Regions from separate parts of the Pseudomonas sp. GL_091 genome, predicted to be linked through region 1. Evidence: riboswitches for the same ligand, from Rfam matches in the RefSeq annotation. Region 1 holds a riboswitch; the other holds the start of a gene.
What was found. A riboswitch is a leader RNA that binds a small molecule or an ion and turns the genes downstream of it on or off. The one in region 1 is predicted to bind cobalamin.
Positions count from the first base shown of each region.

Region 2: linked by a shared signal. The riboswitch ahead of AC3ITY_RS18610 (CbtB domain-containing protein) and the one ahead of cobO (cob(I)yrinic acid a,c-diamide adenosyltransferase) in region 1 are both predicted to bind cobalamin.

Region 1 is NZ_CM174451.1:1,802,916-1,812,231, reverse strand. Features, by position in the region: gene cbiB (adenosylcobinamide-phosphate synthase CbiB) at 1-339, opposite strand, end outside; gene bluB (5,6-dimethylbenzimidazole synthase) at 336-986, opposite strand; gene AC3ITY_RS08320 (cobyrinic acid a,c-diamide synthase CobB) at 983-2,320, opposite strand; gene cobO (cob(I)yrinic acid a,c-diamide adenosyltransferase) at 2,317-2,928, opposite strand; cobalamin riboswitch at 3,011-3,243, opposite strand; gene AC3ITY_RS08310 (hypothetical protein) at 3,397-3,981, shown strand; gene AC3ITY_RS08305 (PQQ-dependent sugar dehydrogenase) at 4,049-5,362, shown strand; gene AC3ITY_RS08300 (DUF1120 domain-containing protein) at 5,445-6,065, opposite strand; gene AC3ITY_RS08295 (class I SAM-dependent methyltransferase) at 6,272-6,946, opposite strand; gene AC3ITY_RS08290 (C40 family peptidase) at 6,965-7,501, opposite strand; gene AC3ITY_RS08285 (C40 family peptidase) at 7,667-8,299, opposite strand; gene hda (DnaA regulatory inactivator Hda) at 8,522-9,226, opposite strand.
Region 2 is NZ_CM174451.1:4,102,587-4,111,902, reverse strand. Features, by position in the region: gene metH (methionine synthase) at 1-401, opposite strand, end outside; gene AC3ITY_RS18635 (fatty acid cis/trans isomerase) at 558-2,855, shown strand; gene nfuA (Fe-S biogenesis protein NfuA) at 3,086-3,670, shown strand; gene cobM (precorrin-4 C(11)-methyltransferase) at 3,767-4,513, opposite strand; gene AC3ITY_RS18620 (cobalamin biosynthesis protein) at 4,599-5,012, opposite strand; gene AC3ITY_RS18615 (CbtA family protein) at 5,009-5,716, opposite strand; gene AC3ITY_RS18610 (CbtB domain-containing protein) at 5,728-5,919, opposite strand; cobalamin riboswitch at 6,041-6,266, opposite strand; cobalamin riboswitch at 6,375-6,587, shown strand; gene cobW (cobalamin biosynthesis protein CobW) at 6,691-7,761, shown strand; gene cobN (cobaltochelatase subunit CobN) at 7,765-9,316, shown strand, end outside.

The sequences.
Region 1 (9,316 bases):
GCGCGCCGCCTCCAGGTCATTACTGCGCAGGGCCTTGGCCACAGGCGTGACGTGCTCACCGAGGCTGCGCATGCCAAGGGCGCAATAGAGCGCGAGAATCTCGACGATCCAGCCGACATAAGGCGCCCAGGAGAATGCCGTGACCAACAGCGTCAGCGGCAACACGGCGATCACCCACGCGGTGACGCCATGGCTGCGCCAGCCGCGACCGCCACCGTTGAAACGTTGCTCGATGCGCTCGGCAAAACGGCCGAACGCCACCAGCGGATGCCAGCGTTTGGGTTCGCCCAGCAGCGCGTCCAGCGCAACCGCGGCGACACTCAACAACGCCACACTCATTGACTCACTCCCCAATAATTTTCATACAGCAATTCATGTAGCGGACGCGCCTGCGCCCAGCCTTCGAGCACCAGCATCGGCGCCGGATAGAACTCCCTCACCGGCCCCAGGCACAGCACCGCCAGCGGCTTGGCACCCGGCGGCAACCTCAACAAATCGGCCAGGGCTTGCGGTTCGAACAGCGACACCCAGCCCATGCCCAGCCCTTCGGCGCGGGACGCCAGCCACAGGTTCTGGATCGCGCAGGACAACGAAGCCATGTCCATTTCCGGTAAGGTGCGGCGGCCGAAGATATGCTGCTCGCGGTCGTCCATCAGCGCGGCGACCAGTACCTCGGCACAATCGTTGATGCCTTCCACCTTGAGCTTCATGAACTCATCGCTGCGCTCGCCAAGGGCTTCGGCAGTGCGGATGCGTTCTTCTTCCACCAGGGCCTGGATTTGCCCGCGCAAGGCGCGATCGCTGATGCGGATGAAGCGCCAGGGCTGCATCAGGCCGACACTGGGGGCCTGGTGTGCGGCCTCGAGCAGGCGCCGCAGCAATTCGGGCTCGACGGTGCCGCCGCTGAAGTGGCGCATGTCACGGCGCTCGGCGATGGCACGATAGACCGCTGCGCGTTCGGCTTCGGAATATGCGTTATCCGTCATGGCCGCTTCGCGAGCAGGCTCGCTCCTACAAGGTTTTGGTCCGGCGCAAACAGTGCGGCAATCGCCGAAGGGTTCGACGGAAAATAAAAGTGCACATAAGAGGCGGTCATCCGCCCTTCACGGTAGACCGCCTCCGCTCCGCGCCCGCCGTTAGGGCTCAATCCACGGGCAATCGGCGCCAGTTCAGTGGTGGTCAACGAATGGTGGTAGGTGTGCCCGCGTAGAGAACCTTCCGGCAATTGCACCGCCTGCAACGCCAGCGCTGCCAGACGCTTTTGCATCACCGCATCACCGACCAGCAAGCCAACCAGTTCGGCGCGAGTGCCCTCGACATCGGTCAGGGAATCGAGCAGATACAGCATGCCGCCACACTCGGCGAGCAATGGCTTGCCGGCGGCGTGGTGCGCACGGATCGCTTCGAGCATCGCGGTGTTTTTCGCCAGCGCAACATGGTGCAGTTCCGGGTAACCGCCCGGCAGATACAGGCTGTCCGCCTCCGGCAACTCACGGTCGCGGATCGGCGAGAAGAACGACAACTCGGCGCCCATCGCCCGCAGCAGATCCAGGCTTGCGCCGTAGGTGAACGCAAAGGCTTCATCCCGGGCAACGGCAATGCGTACACCGGCCAGCAGCGGTTCGACTGCGATGACATCAGGGGCGGCGAACTCGACCGCCGGTGGCAGCGCGACCTCGCAACTGCTGGCCAGGGCATCGGCGGCCGCATCGAGGCGCAGGTCGAGATCGTTCAACTCACTGGCCTGAACCAGCCCCAGGTGCCGGCTCGGCAATTCGATCCCGGTTTCCCGGGACAGCGCGCCGTACCAGCGCAAACCTTCAGTCAGGCTGCCTTCGAGCAGTTGCGCGTGGCGCAGCGTGCCGACACGATTGGCCAGCACGCCGGCGAACGGCAGGTCCGGCTGATAACGCGCCAGCCCCAGGGCCAGTGCGCCGAAGGTCTGGGCCATGGCGGTGCCATCGATCACCCCCAGCACCGGCACACCGAAATGCCGCGCCAGATCGGCGCTCGACGGCGTACCGTCGAACAGCCCCATGACACCTTCGATCAGGATCAGGTCGGCTTCAGCGGCGGCTTCCCACAGCAGCCGGCGACTCTCCTGCTCGCCGACCATCCACATGTCCAGCTGATACACCGGCGCACCACTGGCGCGTTCGAGAATCATCGGATCGAGAAAGTCGGGGCCGCACTTGAACACACGGACCTTGCGCCCCTGATTGCGATGCAATCGGGCCAGCGCCGCGGTGACGGTGGTCTTGCCCTGGCCAGAAGCCGGCGCGGCAATCAGTACCGCCGGACAGTGCCGAGGCTGACTCACAATTCGACGCCTTTCTGCGCTTTGATCCCGGCCTGAAAGGCGTGTTTGATCACGCCCATTTCGGTGACGGTGTCGGCCATCTCGATCATTTCCGGCTTGGCGGCACGACCGGTGACCACCACGTGTTGCATCGGCGGGCGGGCCTGCAAGTCGCTGAGCACCTGATCGAGTTCGAGGTAGCCGTGCTTGAGGGCGATGTTCAGTTCATCCAGCACCACCAGACCGATGGACGGATCGCGCAGCAGCTGCTGCGACACCGCCCAGGCGGCTTCGGCGGCGGCGATGTCGCGCTGGCGGTCCTGGGTTTCCCAGGTAAACCCTTCGCCCATCACATGAAAACGCACCTGCTCGGGAAAGCGCCGGAAGAACAGCTCTTCGCCCGTGCTGTTGCGGCCCTTGATGAACTGCACCACGCCGCATTGCATGCCGTGCCCCATGGCGCGGGCGAGCATGCCGAAGGCCGAACTGCTCTTGCCCTTGCCGTTGCCGGTCAGCACCAGCAGCAGGCCACACTCGTTCGGGGAATTGGCGATGCGCTCGTCGATCACGGCTTTTTTGCGCTGCATGCGCGCCAGGTGGCGTTCGTCACGATCGGGGGTATCAGTCATGGGGGAGCTCTCCGTTGAGGCAGGAATAACGGCGGGCAGGCACAAGAATAGAAGGCAAAAAGCCTGGCATCGCCCACCGTGATGCCGCTGGATGAATCAGGCCGGTCTCCGGGCTCATGAGTGGCGCGGGGCCAGACTGTGCGCCTTCCCGCATCGAATCGACACAGTGGCATCAGACACAGTTTTCACTCATTTACCGTTGCGGGGGCAGCGCCGGAATTGCGGACCTTCGACCAACAGAAGGACTCACTCACCGACTTCCCTGTTTCACTCTGTCGACCCAAGCCACAGAGCACCTGAAACAAGCCGCGAAGGTTAGAGGGTTGGGGGTGGAGCGTCAATTAAAGCCGGGCGGCCATCGACCGAATAGCTGCCAACAATCAATAAACTGACGTCAATCTTGTGCCACGCTCCCAGCAGTGATATCAAAGAGCCACAAACTCACAACACAACAACAAGGGTGAGCCCATGCAAGGCATGATCATCAACAATCCAAAGCTGGAATTCCTGCGCCCGGTGCTCGAGCACTGGTTCGAATGCATCGACCGTTACAACGCCGTCCGTGGCGATGGCGACACACCGTACTGGCACGACGAAAAGGCCAATCTCGGACTGCTGTCGGCCGCGGCCTGGATGGCCGAGATGGTCACGCTGCAACAGACGCCCACCCGCAAGCAGACCGAAGAAGGCGAACGCAACAGCCGCGCCGACCTGCTCCTGGCCTCGCCCGAAACCCGCGCCTACATCCAGACCAGTCAGCGCTGGCCACGGGTCAACAGCCTCAACCTGACCCAGGCCCTGCTCGACATCGCCAGCGATGCGAAGCGGCTGAGCCACGCCAGCGACCTGAAACTCGGCTGCCTGTTCGTCGCTCCGCAAAAAGCCCAGCAGGGCGCCACACCGGAAGAACTCCAGGACATGGTCGACGACCTGCAAAAGGAACACACCTGCGCTGTCGCCTGGTATTTCCCTTATGCCTACCGCAAGTTGCGCAACGAAGCCGGCAACTATCACCCCGGCATTGCGGTGCTGTTCAAGGAAGCTCGCGGCTGAGGGGTTGAACCATCGGACGACAACGCTTCTCTATGATTAGAACAAGGCATTCATAGGGAAGACCAGCATGCGCACGCCCCCGCTCGCTCTCGTTATCGCGCTCTGCGGAGGGCTCGCCGCTTGTGGCGAGACCTCCCGCCTGCAAGTCTCCGACGGCACCGGTCCATCGCCTCAATTGCCGGAACCGAAAAAAACCCTGATCCCGACCGTGAACATCGCCCCGGCCATCGGTTGGCCGCAGGGCGCAAAACCCATCGCCGCCACGGGCACTCAAGTGGCCGCTTTTGCCGAAGACCTGGATCACCCGCGCTGGCTTTATGTGCTGCCCAATGGCGATGTGCTGGTGGCGGAAACCAATGCACCACCCAAACCCGAAGACGGTAAAGGCATTCGCGGCTGGGTCATGAAGAAAGTCATGGGCCGCGCCGGGGCCAGGGTGCCCAGCGCCAACCGCATCACCTTGCTGCGCGACAAGGACCGTGATGGCGTCGCGGAAACCCGCACGGTGTTTCTGCAAAACCTCAACTCGCCCTTCGGCATGACCCTGGTCGGCAATGACCTGTATGTGGCCGACACTGATCGCCTGCTGCGCTTTCACTATGAAAGTGGCGATACGCAGATCAAGTCACCGCCGGTCAAAGTGGTCGACTTGCCGGGTGGGCCGCTGAACCACCACTGGACGAAAAACGTCATCGCCAGCAAGGACGGCCGCAAGCTGTACGTCACCGTGGGTTCCAACAGCAACGTCGCCGAAAACGGCATGGACAAGGAAGAAGGTCGCGCGGCGATCTGGGAAGTGGATCGCGCCACGGGCCAGCAGCGGATCTTCGCCTCCGGCCTGCGCAACCCCAACGGCATGGCCTGGGAACCGCACAGTGGTGCGCTGTGGACTGCGGTCAACGAACGGGATGAAATCGGCAGTGACCTGGTACCGGACTACATCACCTCGGTCAAGGATGGCGGCTTCTATGGCTGGCCCTTCAGCTATTATGGCCAGCACGTCGACCTGCGCGTCGAGCCGCAGAACCCGGACCTGGTGGCCAGGGCGATTGCCCCGGACTATGCGGTCGGCCCACACACCGCCTCGCTGGGCCTGACGTTCGCCGAAGGCAACAGGTTACCGGCGCAGTTCAGGGAAGGCGCCTTCATCGGCCAGCACGGCTCCTGGAACCGCAAGCCGCACAGCGGCTACAAAGTGATTTTCGTGCCCTTCAATGCCGGCAAGCCGACCGGGCAACCGCTGGATGTGCTGACCGGCTTCCTCAACGACAAGGAAGAAGCCATGGGCCGGCCGGTTGGCGTGGTAATCGATCGGCAGGGAGACTTGCTGGTGGCCGATGATGTAGGGAACAAGGTGTGGCGGGTGTCGGCGTCCAGATAGCAGCCTTGGCCGCAGTTGCTGCGGATTGGCTGGTGCTGCCGAACCACGTATCGCATTGAGACAGTGGTTCAGCACCAGGACCTTAGAGATATTTCATTTCAAAAGTCGCCGAGCCGTAGATGGCAACATCTTCGTTCAGGGTCAGCTTGTCGGCGCGATCGATCATCGTCCAAACCTCGAACTCCATCGTCAAGTCTTTCACGGCGATGGGCCTGCTGTGATCGGTTGCGAGGCCTACTGACAAGAGGTACCCCGGGCCCGTGCCTGCGGCCACGCCCCAAGTCACCCCATCGTCTGCGGATTCGATCGCGCGAACCGGCTGCTGGCCCGCCACCGCGCCTTTGACATAGACCCTGAGATAACCCAGCTTTTCGTTCTCATGGGTCAATCCCAAGCCAAACCAGAAAGGGTTTGTCGAAGTACCGGCTTGATTATCGACGGGGTTCAGTGCGAACTGAGCAGGTACTTCACAAGTCACGGTCAGTTGCAGGGGGTACTTTCCGACAAGTGTTTCGTCGTCTTTTTTGAGACTCCTTGCCGAGATCTTGCCAATGTCCACGCGACCGCCGTTCGACAGGCTCGGCGTGCACGCAGCTGGCGTGATGATGCCGGTGACGGTCAGGTCCGCGCTGGAGGCGGCGAAAGCGCTGTTGGCTCCGCCCAGCAGGAAGGTACCGCTGAGAATGCTGAGTATTCTTTTCATGGGTTCTGCTCTTGATAGTTGCGATGGTTGCAGCTGGAGACCCATTGGGTCGGACTGCCTGATCAACGCAATCTAGCGAGCGGGGCAGACGAGGGTGAATGCAACCAATACGAAAAGAGGCGGATGACATGTATCTACGAATGTTCGTTGCCTGCTACAGAATTCGATTCATTAACTCATGGAGCTGCCGAAGGGACCCGACGCTTTCAAAAGGACGCCTGGCGTTTACGACACAGCGTCAATCCGTCGCCTAACGGCAATAACGACAAATCCACCCTCGCATCGCTCTTCAAGGCGCGATTGAGCGCCTGGATGGCACGGGTGTCTGCGCTTTCGGGATTGTCCTCCAGCACCCGGCCGCTCCACAGCGTATTGTCGAACACCGCCAGGCCACCGACCCGCAGCAAGCGCAATGCATGCTCAAGGTAACTCGGATAATTGGCCTTGTCGGCATCGATGAACACCAGATCGAACTGTCCACCCTGCCCTTGCTGCTCAAGCCCGGCCAAGGTTTCCAGTGCAGGCGCCAGACGCAGGTCAATGCGCCCGGCCAGCCCGGCTTCCTGCCAATAGCGCCGTGCTGTGGCGTTATAGTCGCCGGGCATGTCACAGCAAATCAGCGAGCCGTCATCCGGTAGCGCCGCCGCCATGCACAGGGCGCTGTAGCCGGTGAAGGTGCCGACTTCCAGCACGCGCCGAGCGCTGGTGAGCTTGACCAGCAACGCAAGAAATTGCCCCTGCTCCGGCGCCACCTGCCAGCGTGCCAACGGCAGCGCCTGGGTCTCATCGCGCAAGCGCTTGAGCAATGGTGTTTCACGCAGGGAAACATCGAGCAGGTATTGGTACAAAGCGTCGTCGAGATTGAGCGTGCGAGCAGTCATGAGCACCAGCTCCGAATGTTACGGGTTGCGCGCCAGATGTTCAGGCTGCAGAACACGCTTGGCGCTCAGATAGGCTTTTTGCCAATAAGCCTTGGACAGGCTGTCGAGCTTCACGGTGCCGCCGGTGGCCGGCGCGTGGACGAAGCGCCCTTCTCCCACATAGATGCCGGCATGACTGACCTGGGAGCCGCCATTGGTGGCGAAGAAAATCAGGTCACCGGTTTGCAGGCCTTCCTTGCCCACATTCGCCGCTTGCATGGAGATCATCTCGCGAGTGGTGCGCGGCAAGGCAATGCCGGCGACATCGCGGTACACGTAAGCGATCAGGCCGCTGCAATCAAATCCGGAATCCGGCGTGTTGCCTCCCCAGCGATAAGGCGTGCCCACCAGGCCGAGCGCGCGAAACAGCACGTCTTCCGCTTCGGGCGAAAAAGCTTGTGAGGAGCCAAATACGATAGGAGCGCGAACCACCGGTGCAGGAGGCGGTGTGCGGCTGGCGCAGGCACTGAGCAGCGCTGCGAAGAACATGATTGCGAGGCGGGCCGGCGTCGTCATAAGCAGAGCATCCTGATCTGGCTGCGGCTTTTTCTGCGGAGAGCGCAGAAAAGAAAACCGCCTGCGTGTGACGCAGGCGGTTTGCCATCATTCGTAGATCAAGATTCTAGCGGCTACGCGACAAACTTCAAGTAAGACTTTAAGTTCGCCTTACAAATTGTCCGCTTATTTACGTGCAGTGACGATTGGCGACGCGGTTGGTGCCATCGCCAGGGCGCGCTTCGCTTCGATGAAGGTCTTGCTCCAGTAGCTGTCGCCCAGGCTATCGATCCGCACACCACCGCTGCGGCGGCTGCTGGAGTGAATGAACTGGTTGTCACCCAGGTAGATCCCGGCGTGACTGACACGACCACGACGGCCGTTGGTTGCAAAGAACAGCAGGTCGCCCGGCTCAAGCTTGCTGCGCGAGACCAGCGGTGCGTCCACGTTGATCATTTCACGGGTGGAGCGTGGCAGGTTCATGCCCGCTTCTTCGCGGAACAGGTAACCGATGAAACCACTGCAATCGAAGCCGGCTTCAGAAGTACCGCCGAAACGGTAACGGGTACCGATCAGGGACATGCCACGTTCGAGGATGCTGTCGGCCAGGACCGGAAGCTGGTAGGACTTGCCGCCAGCGAAGTCTGCGAGTTCTTTTTCGGTAGCCAGCTCTTCCTGAAAGAGAGCGGAAGACTGAGCGGTAGCAGAGTGTTGAACCTGTTGTTGCGGGGCTTGCTGGGACACCGGAGTGTGGGCAGCACAACCGAACAACAGGGTGACGAGTGCGAGAGGCACGAGGGGTGCGAAGCGATTTAGCATGGGCACGACCGTGGCTGAAAGTTGTAAAGAAGCCGAGACTATGCCCGCTATCAACCTCATTTGCAAATTCAATCGATCTTTTTGTGACTTATCCGTTTCTCGTTTACATCTAAGCGCTTAAGCCCATTTTAAACATACACGCAGCCTGCAACCTGGCAGGAAAGCGGGATTTCTGGCGCCTGCAATATGCCAAATTCGCTAAAAACCCCGGTTTCAGTGGGTTTACCAGCCGAGGGTTTCTTTCAAAAACGGGATTGTCAGCTTGCGCTGAGCCTGGAGGGAGGCCTGATCGAGACGCTCGAGCAGCTCGAACAGCGCACTCATGCTGCGGGTACCGCGAGTCAAAATGAAATGCCCGACTTCATCGGTCAGATGCAACCCGCGACGGGATGCGCGCAATTGCAGGGCACGCAATTTGTCCTCATCGGACAGCGGGCGCATCTGGAAGATCAAGGCCAGGGTCAGGCGGGATTTGAGATCCGCCAGCTTCACCGGCAGCTCACGTGGGGATGTCGACGCGGCAATCAGCAAGCGTCGACCGCTGTCGCGCAAGCGATTGAACAGATGGAACAGCGCCTCTTCCCAGTCCGCCCGCCCGGCAACCACTTGCAAATCATCCAGGCAGACCAGTTCGTACTGTTCCAGGTTGTCGAGGATTTCAATGCCGCGATCGAGCAACTCGGCCAGCGGCAGATACACCGCCGGCTCGCCCAATTGCTCGAAGCGCAGGCAGGCGGCCTGTAACAGGTGCGTACGCCCTACCCCGTCCTTGCCCCAAAGGTAGATCAGGCTTTCGGTCCAGCCGGCGTCGGCTTCGCACAGCCGCTCGACATAGCCGAGTGCAGCGGCATTGGCGCCTGGGTAGTAGTTGATAAAGGTGGCGTCGTCACGCAGACGCACACCTAGGGGCAGCTGAATCGGTTTCATGCTGACTGAACAGTTCCAAAGGAACCGTTAGTGGCCTCTGTGTAAAGTTTGCGAAGTTTATACCCGTGAGGCGGACCGCACAATGCGACA
Region 2 (9,316 bases), 2.3 Mb from region 1:
CCGGCAACGAAGCGCGGCTTGTCCGGGGTTTCCAGGGTCTTGGCGTCGGCGACCTTGCGCGCCAGGCGTGCGCCTTCTACGTTTAACTCATACGCCAGGCCCTGCATGCCGTAGTCGGCGAGGGATATCTGGGTGGCGTTGAAGGTGTTGGTTTCCAGAATGTCGGCGCCGGCGTCCAGGTAGGCTTTTTCAATGCCGCCAATCACGTCCGGGCGAGTCAGTACCAACAAATCGTTGTTGCCTTTGACATCGCTCGGCCAGTCAGCGAAGCGTTTGCCACGGTAATCCTGCTCTTCGAGCTTGTAGCTCTGGATCATCGTGCCCATACCGCCATCGAGAATCAGGATGCGCTCTTTGAGGGCGTGCTTGAGAGCTTGAAGGCGTACGCTGCGATCGGACATTTGGACTACTCGGTAAGACCATGACGAAGGGCCGGGATGATAGCAAACCTGTGCGCTTTTAGAGCATGACTCGATTTTGCATGAATATCGTTCATGTTGGTAAGGATGACAGACCGGTAGAATCGCGGCGTTTTTTCAGGATTCAGGACCAGGGACATGTCGTATCGCTTCGTCATCAGCACATTGTTGTTGTTTTTAAGCTGGGGCGCTCTGGCGCAAAGTCCGGCGATTTCCTCTGCCATTTCATACAGCCGCGACATTCAACCGATCTTCACTGAAAAGTGCGTGGCCTGCCACGCCTGCAACGACGCCGCCTGTCAGCTCAACCTGGGCAGCGGCGAGGGCGCGGCACGGGGCGCGACGAAAATCCCGGTCTACGACGGTGACCGCCGCCAGGCCGTTGCGCCGACCCGACTGTTCTATGACGCCTCCGGCAAACAGGCCTGGCAGCAAAAAGGCTTTTATTCGGTACTCGATGCCCAGGGCAGCCAGGCTGCACTGATGGCGCGGATGCTGGAGCTTGGCCACAAAACTCCGTTGCAACCCAACGCGAAGCTGCCGGAGGACATCGTCCTGGGCCTGAACCGGGAAAATATGTGCGCCATGCCCGAGGGGTTCGACGGCTACGCCGCCAAGCATCCGAAGGAGGGTATGCCGCTGGCAGTGACCGGCCTGACCGACCAGCAGTACCAGACGCTGCAACGCTGGCTGGCGGCAGGCGCGCCGATCGATCAGCAGGCGCTGGCGCCCAGCGCCAGGGAAGCCTTGGAGGTGGTGCAATGGGAAAACCTGCTCAATTCGCCGGGCGCCCGGGAAAGTCTGGTGGGGCGCTGGCTGTTCGAGCACTGGTTCCTCGCCCATCTCTACTTCAAGGATGGCGAGCCTGGGCATTTCTTCCAGTGGGTGCGTTCGCGCACCCCGACCGGCCAGCCGATCGACCTGATCAACACCCGTCGCCCGAACGATGATCCGGGCACGCAGTTTTATTACCGCTTGTGGCCGGTGCAGGGCGTGATCGTGCACAAGACCCACATCACCTATCCGTTGAGTTCGGCGAAGCTGGCGCGGGTCAAGAGCCTGTTCTACAGCGGCAACTGGCAGGTCGACGCATTGCCGGGCTATGGACCGCAGAGCCGGGCCAACCCGTTCGCCACCTTCGAAGCGATTCCGGCCCAGGCGCGCTATCAGTTCATGCTCGATAACGCCGAGTACTTCGTGCGCACCTTTATCCGTGGGCCAGTGTGTCGTGGTCAGATCGCCACGGACGTGATCCGCGATAATTTCTGGGCGCTGTTCCAGGCGCCCGAGCACGACCTGTATGTCACCGATCCGAACTATCGCGGGCAGGCCACGCCGTTGCTGGCCATGCCGGGGCAAAATGACGACGTCGGCAGTGTCCTCAGCTTGTGGCACGACTACCGCGACAAGCGTAATGAATACGAAGCCTTGCGCCGGGACAGCTATGCCGACGAACCTGCACCGAGCTGGTCGACCCTGTGGGCCGGCAACGACAATGCGTTGCTGAGTATCTTCCGCCATTTCGACAGCGCTTCGGTGACCAAAGGCCTGATCGGCGACGTGCCGCAAACGATATGGCTGTTCGACTATCCGCTGCTGGAGCGCACCTACTATCAACTGGCGGTGAACTTCGATGTGTTCGGCAACGTGTCCCACCAGGCCCAGACGCGCCTGTATTTCGACCTGATCCGCAACGGTGCCGAGCAGAACTTCCTGCGCCTGATGCCCGCCGATTCGCGAGATGGCTACCTCGACGACTGGTATCAGAACAGTGGCAAATTCAAGATGTGGCTCGACTACGAGACCATCGATGACGACAAGCCGACCGCGCTGAAACTTAACCCGCAGGACCCCAAACGCGACTTCGCCCAGCAATTGCTGGCCCGTTATGGTGATCTCAATGCCAGGCCCGACCCGATCAACCGCTGCGACGGGGCTTACTGTTCGCGGCCGAACATCGATCCGGACCTGCAAAGTGCCGAGCAGACGCTAAGCCGACTGACCTCGCGTCCGGCCGCCGGGTTGAAAGTGATTGATCAACTGCCGGAAGCGACCATGCTGCGCATTGAAACCCGTAGCGGCAAACGCGAGGTCTACAGCCTGCTGCGCAACCGTGCCCACAGCAACGTCGCGTTTTTGCTCGGTGAATCACTGCGCTACCAACCGGGGCTCGACACCCTGACCATTTTCCCCGGCGTGCTCAGCAGCTACCCGAACTTCATGTTCAACATCCCGGCCGAGCAAGTGCTTGCGTTTGTGGATGCGATGGAAAATTCCAAGGACACCGACAGCTTCGAGAAAATCGTCCAACGTTGGGGAATACGTCGCAGCCATCCGCAATTCTGGCCTTATTTCCATGACCTGAGCCGCTACATCCACGAAACCGATCCGGTGGAAGAGGGTGTGCTGGACATGAACCGCTACGAGAACCTCTGAATAATCGCCGATCCCCTGTAGGAGCGAGCTTGGTCCGGGCGGCGTTCCGACGATGCTCTCAAGTGCGCCGCGCAAATCCGGGAGTGCGCGTTATCGTTGGCGACCATCGCGAGCAAGCTCGCTCCTACAGAAAATCAGGGGATTGTCGAAATCTTTCCCGACAAAAATACTAGGACTTTGTCCGGCGCGTTGATTGGCGTAAACTGCGCCCAAGCCTGCGAGGAGTTTCCATGACCGCTATTACCATCACTGACGCCGCCCACGATTACCTGGCTGATCTGCTCTCCAAGCAGAACACCCCGGGCATCGGCATCCGCGTCTTCATCACCCAGCCTGGCACCCAGTACGCCGAAACCTGCATTGCCTACTGCAAGCCGGGCGAAGAAAAACCCGAAGACACCGCGCTGGGGCTCAAAAGCTTCACCGCGTACATCGATCACTTCAGCGAAGCCTTCCTGGACGATGCCGTTGTCGACTACGCCACCGACCGCATGGGCGGCCAGCTGACCATCAAGGCGCCAAACGCCAAGGTACCGATGGTCAACGCCGACAGCCCGGTCAACGAGCGCATCAACTACTACCTGCAAACCGAGATCAACCCGGGGCTGGCCAGCCACGGCGGTCAGGTCAGCCTGATCGACGTGGTCGAAGACGGCATCGCCGTCTTGCAGTTCGGCGGTGGTTGCCAGGGCTGCGGCCAGGCCGACGTGACGCTGAAGGAAGGCATCGAGCGCACTTTGCTCGAGCGCATTCCGGAGCTCAAGGGCGTTCGCGACGTGACCGACCACACGCAGAAAGAAAACGCCTACTACTAAGGCGTTCGCTGCGAAACGAAAAAACGGCGCCCCGTGAGCGCCGTTTTTTTATGGGGAAATTTCGTTGGCCCCTTCGCGAGCAAGTCGAAGAGGGCCTCAGGGCCTGTAGAGATGCGCATACCCCGCGCGATACAGCGATGACTCACTGAAGTGGTCGCTGCCCAGCACCCGACCCACCAGAATCAACGCCGTACGACGAAAGCCCTTGGCTTCAACCTTCCCGGCAATATCCTCAAGCGTGCCCACCACCCAATCCTGATCCGGCCAGCTCGCGCGGTGAACCACCGCAATCGGGCAATCGGCGCCGTAATGGGGTAGCAGTTCTTCAACGATCTTCGCCAGGTGATTGACCCCCAAATGAATCGCCATGGTCGCGCCGTGCTGCGCCAGGCTGGAGAATTCCTCTCCGGGTGGCATGGCGGTTTTGTCGGCGTAGCGCGTCAGGATCACGCTCTGCGAAACGTTCGGCAGCGTCAGTTCTGCTCCTAAAAGCGCTGCGCAAGCGGCTGTGGCAGTCACGCCGGGTACGATTTCGAACGCAATGCCCAGCTCACGCAGATAGCGAATCTGCTCGCCAATGGCGCCATACAGGCTTGGATCGCCGGAGTGCACCCGAGCCACATCCTGACCTTTGGCGTGGGCGGTCTTGATCAGGTCGATGATCTGTTCCAGGTGCAGTTCGGCACTGTTGACCACCTGCTCGGCACAATGACCTTCCAGTACGGCGGCAGGTACCAGGGAACCGGCATAAATGATCACCGGACAGCTGCGAATCAGCCGCTGGCCTTTGACGGTAATCAGTTCGGGGTCGCCGGGACCTGCGCCAATGAAGTAGACGGTCATCGTCGGTTCCTGTGGGGAAAAAAGGGGCTGAACAGGGCTTCAGATGAAGAATGTTCATGATCAACGGTGGGGATTATCGGGGTTTTTATGCCGCGCCGGCCAATGCCAGTGTTGCCTGGGCGTATTTTTGTCGTGGAATCAGCAGTTTTGCCGGGGCCTGGGCCAGTTGTTCCGCCAGGGCCAGTGCGGCGCTTTCCGCCACGCCGTAGCAACCGGTGCGTTCAAACGCTATTTGCGATTGATGACTGAGTTGCGGTTCATAAGCGGCCAGTTGTTCACTGCTGAAATACATCAATTCCAGGCCAAGCTGCTGAGCCAGTTCGATTAACGCAGGTTCGTCGCGCTTCGAATCGATGCTGGCCAGCGCCTTGATTTCATGACGAGCAATCTGGTGTGCCTCCAACGCCTGATCGAGCAGCGCCAGCAACGTGCTGACGGGGCAGCCCCGTTGGCAGCCCAGGCCGACCACCAGGGTCGGCGCTGTGCTGACGTCAGTCATGCGTGGTATTGGCCATCGCTTTTGCGACGGAACAACCAGGCGCTGATCAGGCCCAGGGCCAGCCAGAACGCCACGTTGGTCAGTTGCGAAGCGATTTTGAACTGGGCTTCCAGCGCCTCTGGAGCAAGCATCGAATGCACTTCCGGTTGCGGTGCGCCAATCACATGGGGAACGGCGAGTATCGCCGCGCCGAGGACTTTCATCAGCCAGTGACGGCTGAACACGATCAGCGCGATACCGACGGCGGTGGAGGCGGCGGTACCGATCCACCACAGTTGCCGTTGTGCCAGGTCCGCTGCGGCAGTGCCGGGCAATTCAGGTGGCAGGCCGAGGGTCGGCGCGAGCACGAACGTCGCATAACCGGCCAGGCCCCAGAGCAGGCCTTGCGAGGTTTTGGTCGGCGCACGCAAGGTGTACAGGCCGGCCAGCATCAGGGCGAAACCGACGGCCACCACCAGGTTACCGCCGGTGGTCGACAGCACGCGCTGCCAGCCGTCTTCCGGTTCCCAGGCTTGTGCATCGTGGGTGTGGGCAGCCATGGCGCCATCGGCGTGTTGGTGAACTTCAGTCGCGACCGGTTCGGCTTTTTCGTAGGTTTCGGCCTGCAAAATCAGCGGGGCGACCCAGAAGCTTTGCAGCAGGGTCAGCAGCAGGGCGGCCAGCAGCCCGGTGAAACCTGCGGTTTGCGCAATACGCTTGATCATGTCGACAGCTCTCAATGGCACGGGAATGCGGAGCTGTGACGGGTATCGTGGGCGGCATTGTGCACCGCTTCGATGTGCGAGAAACCGGCGAAATACACAAGGCTTGCGCCCAGGATCGACGCGCAGACAGCAGCGGCCAGACGTTGGGTCAAGGTTGAGGTGGTGCTCGCGGATGTGTGTTCGGCGCTGCTGATGATCGACATGGCGTTTCCCTCTGGTCTGTCAGCGGGGAATAAGAGCGCATGCAAACCCCCGCACGACCTGGCGCGCAGAGGTTCAAACAGCGCCCGCCCACCGCGGGTTTGTTGGTTCAGTGATCGTACTTGTCACTTTGTGTTACGGGCCGGTCTCCGGGCTCACGAGGGGCAAAGGCTTGCGCCTGAACCTGAAAGCATCACCTTCCCATGCCGCAGTGGCACAGTGGATCTGATGCTTCGCTCGCTTACCGTTGCGGGGGCAGCACCGGACTGACATGGCTTAAGAGTAAAGCACATGATTCACCGGTTTCCCGTTTCACCCTGTGAAGGGCACCCGTAACAAGGTGTGTAGGAGAGCATGGGCGGGGGTTGGGCGTCAATTGGCAAGGGTTCTCACTTGAAATTTACACAAGCCCCCTTGCCACAGGGATCGCAAGCATTGACCCGCCCCAATACCATGCGTAGCCTTGCGCTTTCGAGGTTCTTCGGCGTTTGCCGAAGCTAAGAAGGGAACGCGGTCGATGCCGCGGCTGCCCCCGCAACTGTGAACGGTGATGTTCGTTGCCACGCCACTGCTGACTCAATCCATGAGGCCGGCGGGAAGGCGCAGCGAATGCCAGGCTCAAGGCCGGCACACCGTCAGCCAGGAGACCTGCCTCGTCACAGATTCTCACTTTCAACCGGGCGGGGTGATCCGGTGGCGAACTCCTCAGGCACGCGCCTCCGCGTTGCCGGTCGTCGTCCCGTATGCCCGCCACATTAGCCATAGGGCATCCGATGAAAACACTGGCCAAACTCCCCGTCACCATCGTCACCGGCTTTCTCGGCTCGGGCAAGACCACGCTGCTGCGGCACATGCTCGACAACGCCCAGGGTCGCCGCATCGCGGTGATCGTCAACGAATTCGGTGAGTTGGGTATTGATGGCGAAATCCTCAAGCAATGCTCCATCGGTTGCACCGAAGAAGAAGCCAACGGCCGTGTCTATGAATTGGCCAACGGCTGCCTGTGCTGCACCGTCCAGGAAGAATTCTTCCCGGTGATGCGCGAACTGGTGGCCCGTCGTGGCGATCTTGATCACATTCTCATCGAAACCTCGGGCCTGGCGCTGCCCAAGCCGCTGGTCCAGGCCTTCCAGTGGCCGGAAATCCGCAGTGCCTGCACGGTGGACGCGGTGATCACCGTGGTCGACAGCCCGGCCGTGGCCGCCGGCACCTTCGCCGCGTTCCCGGATCAGGTCGACGCCCAACGCAAACTCGACCCGAACCTGGACCACGAATCGCCGCTGCACGAACTGTTCGCCGACCAACTGGCCAGCGCTGACCTTGTGATCCTCAACAAAGCCGACCTGATCAACCCGGCGGACCTGGCCCGCGTGCGCCTGGAAGTCGCCGAGGAATTGCCGCCAGCGGTGAAAATCATCGAGGCCAGCAGTGGTCGCCTGCCGCTGGACGTGCTGATCGGCCTGGGTGCCGGCTCCGAAGAACACATCGACAGCCGTCACAGCCACCACGACCATCATCATGATGGCGACGACGATCATGATGACCACGATCACGACGCCTTCGATTCGATCTCCATCGAACTGCCGCAAGCCGACGAAAGCCTGCTGCTGGATGCGCTGACCCAACTGGTGGTCCAGCACGGCATCCTGCGGGTCAAGGGTTTTGCGGCGATCCCGAACAAACCAATGCGCCTGCTGATCCAGGGCGTGGGCACGCGTTTCGACAAGCACTTCGACCGCCAGTGGGGCGCCGAAGAAGCACGCGTAACCCGCCTGGTGCTGATCGGCCAGGAACTGGACGCCACTGTTCTCGAAGCGCAATTGCGCGCCGCGCTCAGCGAGTAATCCATGCACCTGCTCAGGACCCAGCCCGGCGGTTTTGTGTCGGATGACAACATTGCCGACCTTGGACAAACCCCCGCCGAACTGGTGATCCTGTGCAGCGGCGATTCCAGCCTCGCGCTGCTCGCCGAAGCGGCGCAGCAATTGCCCGACGATTACCCGAGCGTGCGCCTGGCCAACCCGATGCAGGTGCAGAACCATGCCTCGGTCGATTTGTACGTCGATGAAGTGCTGCGTCACGCCAGGGTGATCCTGATTTCGTTGCACGGTGGCATCGCCTATTGGCGTTACGGCATCGAGCGCCTGGTCGAGCTGTCGCAGCGCGGCGTGCAGGTGATTCTGGTGCCGGGTGATGATCGCCCGGACCCGGAACTCAGTGACCTGAGCACCGTCGGTGCCGAAGATCGTGATCGGCTCTGGCAGTTTCTGCGCCAGGGCGGCATGGGCAACGCCCTGGATTTCTTCCGCTGCCTGGCCAACCGCTGGCTGGCCCGTGATTACACCTGGGGCGAGCCGCAAACCCTGCCACGCACGGCGATTTACCATCCGCACAAACATTCTGCCGCGCTGAGCGACTGGCAAGCCGACTGGCAAGTGGGGCAACCGGTGGCGGCGGTGCTGTTTTACCGCTCGCATTTGCAGGCGGCGAACACCGCTTTCATTGATGTTTTTTGCCAGCGCTTGCAGGCGGCGGGGTTGAATCCGTTGCCGATTGCGCTGGCCAGCTTGAAAGAACCCGGTTGTCTTTGCGTGGTCGAGGACTGGCTGGATGAGGCCAGCGTCTCGGTGATTCTGAATACCACCGGCTTCGCCCAATCCAGTCCTGAAGCACCGCATCTGCGCCCGTTTCGCCGCAATATTCCGGTGATCCAGGCGATTTGCGCCCAAGACAACGAACCGGGTTGGCGCGCCAGCGAACAGGGCCTCGGCCCCCGTGACCTGGCGATGCACATAGCCTTGCCTGAACTGGACGGACGCATCATCAGCCGCCCGATCAGTTTCAAGGACCTGGCGTGGCGCAGTGAGCGCAGTCAGTCGGATGTGGTCTGCTACCGGGCCCAACCGGAGCGTATGGATTTCGTTGCCGAACTGGCGCGGCGCTGGGTCGATCTGGCGCAGGTGCCCAATGCGGAAAAACGCATTGCCTTGATTCTCGCCAATTACCCGACCCGCGACGGTCGCATCGGCAATGGCGTCGGCCTCGATACCCCGGCAGCGGCGCTGAATATCCTGCGGGCGCTGCATGCCGAAGGTTATCCATTGCCGGCTGAATTGCCAGGCAGTGGCACCGCGCTGATCCAGCAATTGCTGGGCGGCGTCAGCAACGATCTCGAGACCCTCGACCTGCGTCCGTGCCAGCAAAGCCTGGGGATGGATGACTATCTGGCGATGTTCAACGCCCTGCCCGAAGCCAATCGCGTGGCGGTGCTCGAACGTTGGGGCGCGCCGGAAAACGACCCGATGTGTCGCAGCGGAAGGATGATGATCGCCGGCCTGCGTTTTGGCCTGACCTTCGTCGGCATTCAACCTGCGCGGGGTTATCAGGTCGACCCGAGCG